Regions from separate parts of the Nocardioides marmoraquaticus genome, predicted to be linked through region 3. Evidence: riboswitches for the same ligand, from Rfam matches in the RefSeq annotation. Region 3 holds a riboswitch; each other region holds the start of a gene.
What was found. A riboswitch is a leader RNA that binds a small molecule or an ion and turns the genes downstream of it on or off. The one in region 3 is predicted to bind cyclic di-AMP.
Positions count from the first base shown of each region.

Region 1 (2,188 bases), on a different contig from region 3:
GTCTCGAGGCCGTCGGCGTCCTGCAGCTTTGCCAGCTCCGCCACCGACCCGGCGAGGTCGCACCACCGCTCGCGGAACTCGACGTCCCACGGGGTGTCCTCCTCGACGCTGCGCCGCATCGTGCGCGCCATGCTGAGGCAGTCGGCGATGCCCTGCTCGAGCTCGTGCAGCATCTTCTTGAGGTCGGCCCAGCCGGTGGGTCGGGAGCGGCGCGGGTTGAAGCGACCGCTCTCGCGCGCCTGCCACAGCAGCCGCCACGCCTGGTCGACGTGGAGGTCGACGCGGCGGATGTCGCGCACCCACTCGTCGGTCTCGTCGGTGGTCAGGCCGTCGCCGGCGCCGCGGGCCATCGCCCCCAGCACGTCGGCGAGCTGGCCGGGCAGCTGCTCGGCCCACGACCACGCCGCGCGGTCGCGCAGCGGCGGCCAGACCAGCAGGTTGACCGCCAGGCCGACCGCGACGCCGACCGCGGTGTCGACGAGCCGGCTCGACAGCAGCTCCATCTGGTCGGTCGACCCGGTGGCCAGCGTGACGAGCCCGGTCGTCGCGATCGTGCCGGCCTCCTCCTTGACCCACGGCAGCTGCCCTAGCATGAAGCCGACCAGGATGACCAGCCCGAGGCTCCACGGCTCGATGCCGAACAGCGTGCCGACGGAGAAGGCCAGGAAGACCGCGAAGAACGTCGCCGCCACCTGCTGGGTGCCGCGCGAGACGGTCTTGTAGATCGTCGAGTGCACCACGAGCACCGCCGCCCACGGTGCGAGGAAGGCCTGGTCGAGCTGGCCCACGTCGGTCGCCAGCCACCACGCCAGACCACCGGCCAGGGCCGTCTTGACGATCTGCACCTGGTCGACGACGCGGACCGGGTCGACCCGGCGGCGCAGCCGCTGCACGGGCTCGGTCGAGACGCTGGTCACCACCCGGGGCACGTACCCCGGCACCCGTGCCCCACCGGTCGCACCGTTCCCTGGACCGTGGTGGTCGTCAGGCCCTACGCTGCTCCGGCGACATCGCACCCCTCGCCGGTACGCCGAGTCCTGCCCACCGACGCGAGGTCCGACCGAGATCGACGGGGCAGGAGTGGGGGAACCACACGTTCCACCGCGCCGACCGGGTCCGCCCGGTCGCGCTAGGGGTGAAGTCGTCTCACGACGGCAGAGCACTTTCCCGGCTCCAACCCGACAGCTCACCTCGCAGGCGTGGGAAAGGCTCCCCCGTGCTCCCTGCCCTGCACCCTGCCCTGCGCATCCCCGCCCAGCTCCTCCTCGTGGTCGTCATGGCGCTCGGCCTGCTGCTCGCCAGCCCCGTGGGCGACGCCCACGCCGCTTCCCGTGCGAAGAAGATCTCCAACGCCACCGGCATCGCGCTGAACCAGAAGGGCGACCCCTACCGCTACGGCGCGGCGGGCCCCAGCGCCTTCGACTGCTCCGGCCTCATCTACTACAGCTTCCGCAAGGCCGGCGTCAGCGTTCCCCGCACCTCCGGCGCCCAGGCCGGCGCGGTGCGCCGCGTCGCCAAGTCGAACCTCAAGCGCGGCGACCTGATGTTCTTCCACAACGGCGGCCGGGTCTACCACGCCGCGATCTTCCTCGGCCGCTCGAAGGGCAAGGTGCACATGCTGCACTCCCCCAGCTCGGGCAAGCGGGTCTCGAAGGCGTCGCCGTGGACGTCGAGCTGGTTCGGCGGCACCCTGCGCTGATGCCCCGAGACCGGCGCGGCTGCCGTCCCGGCGGCCGCGCCGGTCCTAGCCTGCCCTCATGACCCCTCCCGGTCCCGACGCGCAGGTCGCCCCCACGACCGTCGAGCACCCCCTCGGGGCGCTCGACCAGCTCTTCGTCGCCTCGCCCGAGGTCCCCGCGCGCACCACCGTGCCCGCCACCCTCGGCCTCCTCGCGGGCCTCGCCGCCCTCGTCTCCTCGCTGTGGCGCGCCAACCTCGGGATCGCGGTCGCCCTGGCCGTGCTGGCCGTCGTCCTCAGCGTCATCGGGCTGGCCCGCGCCAGCCGGCCCGGCACCGCCGGCGGAGTCACCGCGGCCCTCGGGCTCGTCGCCGCCCTGCTGACCGGCGCCCTGGTCGCGCTGCGCTACGCGGGGGTCGACACCGCTGTCGCCGGCGACCTGTCGCTGCGCCCGCTCGTCGACTGGCTCGCCGCGCTGCTCCCCGCCCCGCCCGTCTGAGCGGGTCGTCC
Region 1 is NZ_BAAHAA010000004.1:99,785-101,972, forward strand. Features, by position in the region: gene ACYU8I_RS04425 (FUSC family protein) at 1-920, opposite strand, end outside; cyclic di-AMP (ydaO/yuaA leader) riboswitch at 1,061-1,198, shown strand; gene ACYU8I_RS04430 (C40 family peptidase) at 1,217-1,699, shown strand; gene ACYU8I_RS04435 (hypothetical protein) at 1,758-2,177, shown strand.
Region 1: it holds a riboswitch for cyclic di-AMP, as region 3 does, so the genes downstream of both, ACYU8I_RS04430 (C40 family peptidase) here and ACYU8I_RS00020 (transglycosylase family protein) in region 3, are expected to answer to the same signal.

Region 2 (2,188 bases), on a different contig from region 3:
GAGCACCTCGCCGGCACGGACCTTGACCGCGCCGATCTCGGTGATCATGGAGCCCGCGGCCGCCGAGCCCCCGGTCGTCTCCAGGTCGACCACGCAGAACGTGGTCTCGCGCAGGGGGCGGCCGAGCTCGTCGAAGCTCATCTGGGCGTCCCACCTGGTCACGTCGCCCGACGCTAGGCGCCCGCACCGACAACCCTGTGCCGCAACACGCGTCGGCGCCGCTCGCACGGCTGGGCCCGGCACGGGTTGTCGGTGGTCCCTGCCAGCGTGCGTCGCACCGGTCCCTTCCCCGACCGGACCGAGACCTCCGAGGAGCACGCCATGAGCCTGCACATCGACTGCGACGCCTGCCTGGTGCGCGGCCCCGCCTGCCACGACTGCGTGGTGACCGCGCTGCTCGGCCCACCGCCCGAGCTGGCCTTCGACGAGGAGGAGCGGCACGCCCTCGAGGTGCTCGCCGGGTCGGGCCTGGTGCCGCCGCTGCGGATGGTGCTGCCGGTCTCCGGTCCCGACGTCGAGACGGCGTGAGACGGCTCACGTCGCGAGGCGCCGACTTGGATCCGCCCCACGGGGTGGCCTAGGGTCTCGCGCTTGTTGGTCCCCGCACCAGCGCGCCGCCCGGCGTGCTCGGGGGCCGCGCCGAGTCCGAAGCCGTGCCGGGGGGTGCTGGCGAAGGAGCCGGGGACCCAACCGGAACGGCGGGTCGGCCTCGTGCCGAGCCACCGGTCCACGGGGTGAATCCGGGTGACGCACCACCTGCGGTGGGGCCGATCCGGTAGGGCGTTCTTTGGGCCCGAACCCGTCAGCTCACCTGGTAGGCGTCGACACAAAGAGGAGACCGTCCGCTCGTGACCGACGGCCGGAAGTACCGCCCTGCCCACCGTGCGGAACGCACGCCACTCACCCGTCGTGCCGCGGTCCCGACCGTCGCCGCGCTGGCCCTCGGTCTCGCGGGCTCCGGCCTGCTCGCCGCCCCCGCGGGCGCCGCGGACCTCGACGCCAGGATCGACCGGGCGCAGGCCCAGGTCGACCGTCTCGACCGGCTCGCCGGCGAGCGCGCGACCACCCACGAGCGTGCCCAGGCCCGCGCCGGTGCCAGCAAGCAGAAGGTCGAGCGCCTGACGCAGCGCATCGAGGAGCAGCGCGAGCGCACCGCCGACCTGCGCGAGCGCGTGGCCCGCGGCGTCCTCGTCGAGCACGGCACCGCCGCCGGTGCCGCCGGCTCCGGCACCCCCGCGGCCGACGTCGTCCCTGTCGCGTCGACCTCGATGCCCGCGACCTCCGAGCGGTTGCTCGCCGGCGTCGCCCTCGTCACCGAGGACGCCGGCGACACCTCCTCGGCGCTGCAGGAGACCGAGACGACCCGCGTCGAGCTGGTCGAGCGTCGGGCCGCGGTCCGCGAGGTGCTCCAGGAGCGTCGTGCCGCTGCGCGCGACGCCGGCAAGCGCGCCGAGCGCGCCGGCGCCGAGCTCGGCGCCGCCCAGGGCCGGCTCGCCTCGCTCGAGGACGAGCGCGCCGAGCAGCAGGCCGAGCAGGTCTCCAGCGGTGCCGTGGCCTACGCCATGGCGCAGGTCGGCAAGTCCTACGTCTGGGGCGCTGCCGGGCCCGACGCCTTCGACTGCTCCGGCCTGACGATGGCGGCCTGGGCGACCGAGGGCGTCTCGCTGCCGCACAACTCGCAGGCGCAGTACGCTGCAGGCACGCCCGTCTCCGAGAGCGAGCTGCAGCCTGGTGACCTGGTCTTCTACTACAGCCCGATCAGCCATGTCGGCATGTACGTCGGCAACGGCCAGGTCGTCAACGCGCTGAACCCCGGCTCCGGTGTCCAGGTCTCGGGTCTCCACGACATGCCGTACTCCGGCGCGGTCCGTCCGGGCTGACGCGCTGCTGCTCGCGCGGACGCTCCTGCTCGTCCTCGCGCTCGCCCTGGGGCTGCTGACCGGGTGCGAGCGCGGGACCGAGCTGGAGCCACCGCGTGGCGCCACCGCCGGCGGTGGCGCCGTCGAGGACGGCGCCGCCACCGTGCTCCGACGTCTCGAGCAGGCGATCGACGACCGTGACGTCGAGGCCGCGGCCGCGGTGGCGACCCCGCAGGCCGCGGACCTGCTGGCGGCGGTCGTCGACAATGCGCGCGCGCTCGACGTCCGCGACGTGTCGCTGCGCTACGTGGCGCCCGACGCGCCCGCGA
Region 2 is NZ_BAAHAA010000003.1:156,781-158,968, reverse strand. Features, by position in the region: gene ACYU8I_RS03630 (DEDD exonuclease domain-containing protein) at 1-141, opposite strand, end outside; gene ACYU8I_RS03625 (hypothetical protein) at 322-528, shown strand; cyclic di-AMP (ydaO/yuaA leader) riboswitch at 687-836, shown strand; gene ACYU8I_RS03620 (C40 family peptidase) at 849-1,880, shown strand; gene ACYU8I_RS03615 (hypothetical protein) at 1,822-2,188, shown strand, end outside.
Region 2: it holds a riboswitch for cyclic di-AMP, as region 3 does, so the genes downstream of both, ACYU8I_RS03620 (C40 family peptidase) here and ACYU8I_RS00020 (transglycosylase family protein) in region 3, are expected to answer to the same signal.

Region 3 (2,188 bases):
GCGGTGACGCGCTGGCCGCCGGTGGCGGTGAAGCGCACGGCGTCGCCGGTCGCGAGGGGCCCGGCGCCCTCCAGGGCGACCGCGCCGACCGGCACGAACAGGTGCAGGTACGGCGCCTCGGGCAGCTGCACCGACTGGCCCGGTCGGAGCCGGGCGGCGTGCAGGGCGGCGTACCGGTTGTGGATGCGGATGGCGGTGTCGTCGGCGTGGTGGGCCATGCCGGAGGCGACCGGGTGGAGCCGACCGTCGAGCAGGTCGTGGGGCAGCTCGAGCTGCTCGTAGCCCGGCGTCACGCTGCGCTCGTCGGGCACGACCCACATCTGCACGAAGTGCACGGGGTCCTGCGGGGCGCCGGCGTGGGTGTCGGCGTGGGTGCGCCAGGAGTCGTTCTTCTCGGAGTGCAGGATGCCGGTGCCGGCGCTCATCCGCTGGGCGAGGCCGGGGTAGATCACGCCGTTGTGCCCGGTGGAGTCCTGGTGCACCAGCGAACCCCGCAGCACCCACGTCACGATCTCCATGTCGCGGTGCGGGTGGGTGTCGAAGCCCGTGCCGGGGTCGACGGCGTCGTCGTTGTTGACCAGCAGCAGCCCGTGGTGGGTGTTGCGGTGGTCGTGGTGGTGGCCGAAGGAGAACGAGTGCTTCGAGTCCAGCCACCCGACGTCCGTCCGGTAGCGGTCCTCGGCTCGCCGGACGTCGACCTCGGGGGTGATCTGCACGGTGCTCATGGCGCTCCCTGGCACGCGTAGTTGAGAGTTCATCTACATGATGGCACGGACCTCCCCGTTGCTCAACCGGTTCTGGGCCCGGTTCTGCCCGCGGGGTAGCGTGGACGCTTTCCACCTGCTGCCCCGGGGGCTCGCGCCGAGTCCCGTCCACCACCCGGGGCCGTCCTCGATCTCGGACCGGACGGGAGCGGGGGACCCGACGCACCACGACAGCCCTCGGGTTGTCTCGGGGTGAAGCGCGCACGCCGCGCCGGGCACGCACGACCTCTCTGCCCGAACCCGACAGCTGACCTCGCAGGCGCCGGAGAGGGACACACCCATGCGACACCACGCACCTGCACGCCTCCGCCGGGCTCTCGGGACCCTGGTCGCCTCCGCGGCCGTCGTCGCCGCGCCCGCGCTCGTCGCGTCGCCGGCCGAGGCCGCCTCGGGCGACACCTGGGACCGGCTGGCCCAGTGCGAGTCGAGCGGCAACTGGCGGATCAACACCGGCAACGGCTACTACGGCGGCCTGCAGTTCCACCAGCCCACGTGGGTCGGGTACGGCGGCAAGCAGTACGCGCCGCGCGCCGACCTGGCCACGCGCGCCCAGCAGATCGCCGTCGCCGAGCGCGTGCTCGACGGCCAGGGCTGGGGCGCCTGGCCGGCCTGCTCGGCGAGGCTCGGCCTCGGGCAGTCCGACGCCGCCGGGTCGCCCGGGCAGGCGCGCGAGAGCCGTCCGTCGCGGTCCGGCGCCGAGCGGTCGGCGCCGGCGTCGGCGTCGGGGGGCAGCTACGTCGTCCGCAGCGGCGACACCCTGGCGCGCATCGCCGGCAGCCAGGGGGTCGACGGAGGCTGGCTAGCCCTGTTCGCCGCCAACCGCGGCACCCTGGTCGACCCCGACGTCATCCAGGTGGGTCAGCGCCTGCGGCTGCCCTGAGCACGGGCGTGACCGGACCTCGCAGACCTAGGGAGAGGTCCGGTCACGCCGGCCCGCTCGGGGCGGTGGCGTCGGTGCCCCACTGGCACGATGGGGAGGTGACGAGCCTCCCGTCTGACCTCCTCGACCTGCTGCGCGGTCGCGCGCGCTGCTTCCTCACCACACTGATGCCCGACGGCTCGCCGCAGGTGACGGAGACCTGGTGCGACACCGACGGCGAGCACGTGGTCGTCAACACCGTGACCACGCACCAGAAGGCGCGCAACGTCGCCCGCGACCCGCGCGTGGCCGTCGCGCTCGCCGACCCCGATGCGCCGGGCCGGTACTGGGCCGTGCGCGGCCGTGTGGTCGCGACGACGACCGAGGGGGCCGCCGAGCACATCGACGCGTTGTCGCAGCGCTACCTCGGTCGGCCCTATCCCGGCTTCGGCGGCGGCGCCGGCGAGCGCCTGGTGCTCACCATCGCCGCCGACTCGGTCCACGCGCCCTGGGGCTGAGCGTCAGGTCGGTCCGCGGCCCACGTGACGTTGGTGCAGCGCGGCGT
Region 3 is NZ_BAAHAA010000001.1:2,052-4,239, reverse strand. Features, by position in the region: gene ACYU8I_RS00025 (pirin family protein) at 1-725, opposite strand, end outside; cyclic di-AMP (ydaO/yuaA leader) riboswitch at 889-1,041, shown strand; gene ACYU8I_RS00020 (transglycosylase family protein) at 1,045-1,644, shown strand; gene ACYU8I_RS00015 (PPOX class F420-dependent oxidoreductase) at 1,743-2,141, shown strand.

Region 4 (2,188 bases), on a different contig from region 3:
GCCCCAACTACGCCCTGGCCAAGCGGCTGCAGCGCTGGCGCGCCACCGCTGCGCGCCACGACGGCACGCTGGTCTCGATGAACGTCGCCCCGCCGACGCGCACCCGCTCGGTCGTCAAGAACCGAGCGCTGGCGGCGGCGTACGCCGGGGCGCACCGGTTCGGCGTCGAGGTCTTCGAGCCCGCCACCTCGCACGTGCTGATGGCGGCGCTGCTGGTGCACGACCTGCACACCGACGGCGGGCCACGTCACGACGAGCCGTGGCGCGACGAGGCGTACGCCGCCGCCCACGGCGGCCTGTGGCGCACCGGCTGGGCCCCCCGCAGCGCCCTGGGCCTCGCCGCCCTGCTGGGCTACGGCGCCGCCCGCGGCTGACCCCCCTCCCCGCCGAGGGGTCAGTCCCTGACGGTCGAGGGGTCAGTCCCTGACGGTCGAGGGGTCAGTGCCTGACGGTCGAGGGGTCAGTCCCTGACGGTCGAGGTGTCAGTGCCTGGCGGTCGAGGGGTCAGTCCCTGGCCTCTGGCCTGACAGGCAGTGACTTCTCGCCGGTCAGGCAGTGACTTCTCGCGGGTCAGGGAGTGACTTCTCGCCGGTCAGGGAGTGACTTCTCGGCGGGGGGAGTGGGGTCAGCGCAGGCCGAGGCGGCGCGAGCAGGAGGGCCAGGCGCCCCAGCCCTGGCCGGCCTTGATGCGCTTGCCGACCGTGATCTGCTCGGACTTGGTGGCGCGGTGCGGGAGGCCGGCGAAGCGCTGGCCGCCGAAGGCGCGCCAGGTGCCGGGGCTGATCTGGAGCCCGCCGTAGTAGCCGTTGCCGGTGTTGACGGCCCAGCGGCTGGTCGACTCGCAGTGCGCGAGGCGGTTCCACACCCGCACCTGCGCCTGACGCTTGGCGGCGCGCTTCTTGGCGGCGCGCTTCTTGGCGGCGCGGGCCTTGGCGGCCTTCTGGGCGGCGGCCTTCTTCTTCGCGGCCTTCTCCTTGGCCGCCTTCTGCTGGGCGGCAGCAGCCTTGTCAGCAGCAGCCTTCTCGGCAGCGGCCTGCTCCTGCTCCGTGGGCTCGGTGCCCTCGGGAGACGCGGACGAGGTGGCGACCGCGGTGGCGGCCTGGGCGGGGGTGGTGATCGCGAGGGCGGGCAGCACGACTGCCAGGGCAGCGAGCAGCGACACGACGAGCTTGCGCATGGTGGGGTCCTCCGTCGCGCCTGCGGAGTTAGCTGTCGGGTTCGGGCCGAGGAGCCCGGCCACTCGCGTGGCTTCACCCCAGAGGACGACCGCTGTCGCGGTGCGCCCGGGGAAGTGGTTCCCCCGCTCCTGCCCGGATGTGGTGCCGGTGGTGGACCGGCGCGTGGACAGGATTCGGCGGGGCGCGCAGGTCGGCCCCGGTGGCACCGGGGCTGGGAGGACAGTAGACCGACCGGGCCCGGTGCCAAAACTCGGTCTGGACCTTCGGTGCCGTCAGGCCCGGACCGGCTCCGCGCGGTGCTTGCCCGGCCGCTCGGTGCGCGGCGGGTCGACCGCGAGCTTCTCGCCCTCGACGTCGAGCTCGGGCAGGAGGCGGTCGAGCCAGCGCGGCAGCCACCAGGCCCGCTCGCCCAGCAGGTACATCAGCGCCGGGACGAGCGCCATGCGCACGACGAAGGCGTCGAGGAACACCGCCGCGGCGAGCGCGAAGCCGATCGACTGGATGAGCGGGTCGTGCTCGAGGATGAAGGCGCCGAAGACCGAGATCATGATGGTCGCGGCCGCGGTCACGACCCGTGCCGAGTTGCGGAACCCGTCGACGACGGCCTCGCGCGCCGACATGCCGTGCACGTGTGCCTCGCGCATCCGGCTGACCAGGAACACCTGGTAGTCCATCGCCAGGCCGAAGACGATGCCGATGACGACGATCGGGGCGAAGCTCACCAGCGGCTGGCCCTCGACGAGCCCGAACGTGCCCTCCTGGAAGATCGCGACGGTCGCGCCGAGGGTCGCCAGCACCGAGAGCAGGAAGCCCAGGGTGGCGGTCACGGGCACCAGCAGCGAGCGGAAGACGAGCATCAGCAGCAGGAACGCCAGGCCCACGACGACGGCCAGGTAGATCGGCAGGGCCTCGCCGAGCCGGTCGGAGACGTCGGTCTGGATCGCGGTCTGGCCGGTGACGCCGAGCGTCGTGCCGGTCTGCTGCTCGACGCCGCGCTGGTCGTCACGCAG
Region 4 is NZ_BAAHAA010000007.1:65,594-67,781, forward strand. Features, by position in the region: gene ACYU8I_RS07225 (hypothetical protein) at 1-374, shown strand, start outside; gene ACYU8I_RS07230 (transglycosylase family protein) at 626-1,177, opposite strand; cyclic di-AMP (ydaO/yuaA leader) riboswitch at 1,197-1,320, opposite strand; gene ACYU8I_RS07235 (MMPL family transporter) at 1,451-2,188, opposite strand, start outside.
Region 4: it holds a riboswitch for cyclic di-AMP, as region 3 does, so the genes downstream of both, ACYU8I_RS07230 (transglycosylase family protein) here and ACYU8I_RS00020 (transglycosylase family protein) in region 3, are expected to answer to the same signal.